DNA from 2 places in the Granulicatella sp. 20925_1_28 genome. Region 2 is predicted to be linked to the other one. Evidence: predicted binding sites of a transcription regulator. Region 2 holds the regulator's gene; the other holds the start of a gene.

Region 1 (3,194 bases), on a different contig from region 2:
ACATTTTATTTGTAGTAGGTAGCTTACGTAAAGGTAGCTTCAACCACCAAATGGCAGAAAAAGCAGAACGTATTTTAGAGGGAAAAGCAACTGTTACTTACTTAGATTACTCAAACCTTCCATTAATGAACCAAGACTTAGAAACTCCAGTATTACCTGAAGTACAAGCAGCTCGCGATGCATTTGGTAAAGCTGATGCAGTTTGGATCTTCTCACCAGCGTATAACTTCGCAATTCCTGGAACAGTGAAAAACTTATTAGACTGGATGAGCCGTGCCTTAGACTTATCAGATACACACGGGCCTTCAATTCTACAAGATAAAGTTGTAACGGTATCAGCAATGGCAAACGCAGGACATGAACCATTATTTGCAGCTTATAGTGCATTACTACCATTCATTCGTATGCAAGTAGTGGGTGAATTCACTGGTGCTAAAATTAACCCAGAAGCTTGGGGAACAGGCGTTGTGACTTTAGACGAAGAAGTAGTAGCAGGACTTGAAAAACAAGCAGAAGCATTATTAAATGCCTAATTAAAAACTAAAAAGGTAACTTTTAAAAGCAGTCTCTATAGGCACTGACCCCCGTAAATGAGAATTAAATAAAAACACCTCCAAGTTGGATTTGGTACAATATTATCAAATACGCATGGAGGTGTCTTTTTATGGTTAAAAATCGTGTTGCTTATTCAGCCGATATTAAAAATAAAGCCGTAGAAATGAAATTACAGGGATATAGTACAAAACAAGTAATGCAGGAGTTAAACATTAAAAACAAAACGCAAGTAGAAACATGGTTTAGATGGTATAAAAATGGAGAAACACATCGTTTCCACCAACAGGTGGGTAAACAATATTCTTATGAAAAAGGAATGGCTAAACTTTCTGAAATCGATCAATTAAAATTAGAATTACGAAGAAAAGAAGTTGAATTAGAAATATTAAAAAAATACAAGGAATTGGAAAGGAAGTGTCGCCTCAAGCAGTTGTAAAATTAGTAGAAGAATTGAAAGGTAAATATACAGTTCATTTAATCTGTTTTTGCCTTAATGTACCCATATCTACTTACTACCGATGGAAAAAGAAAGACTTTTCTCCAACCGTTATCGAGGAAACTATTGGTAAAATTTGTAAGAAAAACAAATTTATTTACGGGTACAGAAAGATTAAGCATTTGATTCAGAAGGAATTAAATCAGATTGTTAACCATAAGGTTGTGCAGCGGATTATGCAGAAAAATGGTTGGAATTGTGCCGTGAAAACGAAAAAAGCTATCAAAATAGGTAAACCTTTCTCAATTACTGGCAATACTCTGAATAGAGATTTTTCAGCGGATAAACCTATGCAAAAGTTGACTACTGATATCACATATTTACCTTTCGGCCCTAAACGATTATATTTGTCGTCGATTATGGATTTATACAACGGAGAAATACTAGCTTATACAATTGGTTCTAAACAAGATACTAAGTTTGTATTGGATACTTTAAATCAAATTGACTTACCTAAGGGTGTTCTACTACATAGTGATCAAGGCAGCGTTTATACTTCCGCCGAATACTACAATTTATGTAAAGAAAAAAACATTATCCGCAGTATGTCCCGTAAGGGGACACCCGCAGATAATGCGCCCATCGAAAGCTTCCATTCTTCCCTAAAGTGCGAAGCTTTCTACATAAAAGATGAAGTAATAACTTCATCTTCTATTGTAATTCAAATTGTAGAAAATTACATCAAATATTATAATGAAAATAGAATCCAACAAAAATTGGACTACCTGTCTCCGGTTGAATACCGGAGACGGTAGCCCTAGGGTGTTTTTATTAAATTCTCACTTTTTGGGGTCAGTCCCATAGATGGGGGCTGCTTTTTTGAACAATATGCGAACAGACATTTGCCCTAGACCTTCCTGTTATGCTAGAATTGTACTGATATAGACATAAAAAGGAGCATCATTCATGTATGAATATTTAAATGGAGAGTTAGCGCATATCTTACCAACAGCGATTGTTGTCGATGTGTATGGCGTAGGCTATCAAGTGGTTTTTGCAAACCCATACCGCCTACAAGATTCTCTGAAGAAGCAAATTAAAGTGTTAGTACAACAAGTCGTTCGTGAGGATTCCATTACTTTATATGGATTTATTTCAAGCGAAGAACGCGAATTATTCCAACGTTTAATTAGCGTTTCTGGTATCGGTCCAAAGAGTGCGATGAGTATTTTAGCAAATGACGATACAGAAGGTTTTGTGAATGCTGTAGAAAGTGGGAATGTCACTTATTTAACAAAATTCCCTGGTGTTGGAAAGAAAACCGCACAACAAATTATTTTAGACTTGAAAGGGAAGTTTGAAGCTGTCCCAGAAGAAACGACTAAAGCAGTTGTTTCAACAAACCAAGCAACTCTTGAAGAAGCAAAAGAAGCACTCCTTGGTCTTGGGTATTCTGCAAAAGAAATTACAAAGATTTGGAAGTCGCTGGAAGCTGCTGCTCCAAGTACGACGCAAGAGGCATTAAAAGTGGCCTTTAAACTATTGATGAAATAATGGAGGATTATCGTGGAGGAAGAACGTTTTATTGACCAAAACCCGCTTGACGAAGGGGAAGTACAAGACGAATTATCATTGCGTCCACAGACGTTACAACAGTATATCGGTCAACAAAAAGTAAAAGAAGAACTTGCTATCTATATTCAAGCGGCGCGTAGTCGTTCAGAAGCCTTGGATCACGTATTACTATATGGACCTCCAGGACTTGGAAAAACGACACTTGCGATGGTGATTGCCAACGAATTAGAAGTTGGCATTAAGACGACGAGTGGCCCTGCGATTGAACGCCCAGGGGACTTAGTGGCTCTCTTAAACGACTTGGAAGCCGGAGATGTTTTATTTATCGATGAGATTCACCGCTTGCCACGTGTCGTGGAAGAGATGTTGTATTCTGCGATGGAAGATTTCTTCGTTGATATCGTAGTGGGTCAAGGGCCAACTGCGCATCCAGTACATTTTCCATTACCACCGTTCACGTTAATTGGGGCGACGACTCGTGCAGGGGCTCTTTCTGCACCGCTTCGTGACCGTTTTGGCATTGTGGAGCATATGGAGTATTACGATGAGGCTTCACTTTCTGAGATTGTAAAACGTAGTGCGAATGTCTTTGATAGTGAAATTAAAGATGAGGCCGCTCTTGAGATTG
Region 2 (3,194 bases):
GATTTGCGAGGCGATTACGGATTTACATACGATGCTGATGAACCGCGTATTAGTCGATGAAGATTGTCTTGTGATTGGGATTACGGTATCGGCCAACGAAAGTGTTGTGAATGCCGTGAATATCGCAAAACTTCAAGGAGCGAAAACCGTTCTAATTACCTCCAAGAAGAGTGAAGAGTTGCAACAGGATTGTGACGAATTAGTGCTCATCGCGATGAAGAATGCCTTAGAGCAAGGAACGACCATTACACCGCAATTCCCAGTTCTTGTCATTGTCGATATTTTATATAGTTACTACAAGGAAATCGATAAGGAACGCAAACGCTCGATTTTCTCAAATACATTACATGCCATTCAACCAGAATAAGGAGACGATAAAATGTTTGGATTTTTTAAAAAGAATCAAGTAGAAAAAGAAGTGCCAGTATTTGCACTAGCTGGTGGAGAAATTGTTCCCATTACACAAGTGAATGATCCAGTGTTCGCAGGTAAGATGATGGGTGACGGATTTGCAATTATTCCTTCAAGTGGTGTGATTACTTCTCCAGTAAAAGGGGAAGTGGTGAATGTCTTTCCAACACTTCACGCTGTAGGCATTCAAACTGCTGGCGGATTAGAAGTACTCGTGCATATGGGAATTGATACCGTTGAATTAAAAGGGGGACCTTTTGAAACGACAGTAACAGTTGGCCAAAAGGTAGATGAACATACCGTGTTATCTACAGTGAACCTAGAAGCGTTAAAAGAAGCTGGTAAGGATACTGCAATGATGGTTCTCTTTACGAATATGGATAAAGTGGAATCAATTGTGATAGCTACAGAAGGAACTGTTGAAGGAAAAACAGAAGTAGGGAAAGTAACATTAAAAGCTTAATAAAAAAAGAATCTCCGCTCAAATTTGAGCGGAGATTTTCATTTGGTTTAGAAAATACGACTGCGGTATAAGCTTACCACTTTTCCTAAAATCGTACAGTTCGGTAAGATGATAGGGTCCATCGTGTCATTTTCTGGCTCTAGGCGCACATGGTCGCTTTCGAGATAGAATCTCTTACAAGTTGCAGTGTCTTCTTCGGTCATCGCAATGACGATTTCACCGTTTGAGGCAGTTGATTGTTTACGGACAATGACGGAATCGCCATCAAAGATACCGGCATTAATCATACTGTCTCCTTTAATACGAAGCATGAATAAATCGTCTGCATCGTTTTGTAATTCTGGTGGGATTGGGAAGAAGTCACTTGCTTCTTCTACAGCAAGAATTGGTTCACCGGCTGTTACCACACCAAGCATTGGAATCGCCGTTGATTTAGCACCAATGGCCTTTAGACCTGCCATTGTTAATTCGATGGCACGTGGCTTACTTGGGTCACGTTGAATTAAGCCGTTTTTCTCAAGTCTTGATAAGTGACCATGAACGGTTGAAGTCGAAGAAAGTTGAACGGCGTTACAAATTTCACGCACTGTTGGCGGATAACCGTGCTCTTGAACTTCTTTATAAATAAACTGTAATACATCTAATTGTCTAGAATCTTTTAAATTTGTCATCGGAACATCTCCTTCTTTGAGACTAGTGTAACACACTTTGTAAACAGAAATCAAACAAATGTTCGCATGGTAGTCAGATTTTTAGGAAAAAATGTCGTCTCGTGCTACACTAGGAGACGAAGCCAAGGAAAGGAATGACAAAAATGTTATCAGAAGAAAAATTAAACCGTATTAATGAATTAGCGAAAAAGAAAAAAGAAGGAAAATTGACTCCAACGGAAGAAAAGGAACAACAACTTTTACGCCAAGAGTATTTGGAAGCTTTTCGTGGTGGAATGCGTAACCATATCGAAGGATTGAAAATTGTTGATGAAGAAGGAAATGACGTGACTCCAGATAAACTAAAAGCGATTCAAAAAGAAAAAGGATTGCATAACCGAGACGAAGAATAGACGAGAGAAGGCTGAAAATTTCAGCCTTTTTATTTTTGCAAAATATGCTAAAACCATGAAAGAAATATGTGTTTTGCAAGGGGTTACTATGTTTTCCTTATCATAAAAATAACGGTTGCAAAAGCAGTCTTGGATTAGTAAAATAGAAGAGTAAGTTCCGATTAAGGAAAAAATATTTAAGGAGTGATTGTATGTTTGATAAAACCGATCAACTAGCAGTGAATACGATTCGTACACTAAGTATGGATGCGATTCAAGCTGCGAATTCAGGACACCCTGGTCTTCCAATGGGTGCGGCACCAATGGCTTATGTACTTTGGTCTAAATATTTGAAAGTTAACCCAAAACGTTCTACTTGGGTCGATCGCGATCGCTTTGTATTATCAGCAGGTCATGGATCTGCAATGTTATATGCCTTATTATATTTATCAGGCTATGATTTATCGATTGAAGATGTGAAAAACTTCCGTCAACTTGGAAGTAAAACACCTGGACACCCAGAAGTACATGACACGGATGGGGTAGATGCAACAACGGGTCCCCTTGGCCAAGGGTTCGCTAATGCTGTTGGGATGGCCATGGCTGAAGCGCACCTAGCTGCAAAATTCAACCGTGAAGGCTACCCAGTAGTTGACCACCACACTTATGTATTATGTGGTGACGGGGACTTAATGGAAGGTATTTCTTATGAGGCAGCATCTTTAGCTGGAACATTGAAATTAAACAAATTAATCGTGTTATACGATTCAAATGACATCTGCTTAGATGGTCCATTAAATAAAGTGTTCACTGAAGACGTGAAGAAACGCTTCAAAGGTTTAGGCTGGAATTATATCCGTGTTGAAGATGGAAATGATTTAGACGAAATCGCTGAAGCTATCGAAGAAGCACAATGCCAAAAAGAAAAACCAACGATTATCGAAGTGAAAACCATCATTGGTTACGGTGCTCCAAACCAAGGAACAAATAAAGTTCACGGAGCTCCTTTAGGACCTGACGGCATTGCTTCTACAAAAGCAAACTACGGATGGGAATATGGCCCATTTGAAGTGCCAGAAGAAGTGCAACACCGTTTCGACAAATTATTAGTGCAAACAGGTGAAAATGACTACAACGAATGGAAAACTTTATTCGACGACTATAAACAAGCTTATCCAGAACTTGCAAAGGAATTCGAAGATAGCTTTGCAGAAAACATCGAAGTCGACTTAGAAAAAGTATTACCTTCATACGAATTTGGTAGCCCAGCAATGGCTT

What was found. Region 2 encodes LexA, which represses DNA repair genes until DNA is damaged. Its sites were predicted from a motif close to CNAACANNTGTTNG; they were not measured.
Region 1: ruvA (Holliday junction branch migration protein RuvA) is a predicted target of LexA. The motif match lies at 1,883-1,896, and genes of this name have one in related genera.

What each region holds. Positions count from the first base shown of each region.
Region 1 is NZ_JAPWBS010000001.1:5,335-8,528, forward strand. It holds gene O3793_RS00030 (NADPH-dependent FMN reductase) at 1-533, shown strand, start outside; one part of gene O3793_RS00035 (IS3 family transposase) at 665-950, shown strand; one part of gene O3793_RS00035 (IS3 family transposase) at 950-1,806, shown strand; gene ruvA (Holliday junction branch migration protein RuvA) at 1,958-2,545, shown strand; gene ruvB (Holliday junction branch migration DNA helicase RuvB) at 2,558-3,194, shown strand, end outside.
Region 2 is NZ_JAPWBS010000005.1:28,074-31,267, reverse strand. It holds gene O3793_RS04060 (MurR/RpiR family transcriptional regulator) at 1-367, shown strand, start outside; gene O3793_RS04055 (PTS glucose transporter subunit IIA) at 380-874, shown strand; gene lexA (transcriptional repressor LexA) at 922-1,545, opposite strand; gene O3793_RS04045 (DUF896 family protein) at 1,689-1,937, shown strand; gene tkt (transketolase) at 2,129-3,194, shown strand, end outside.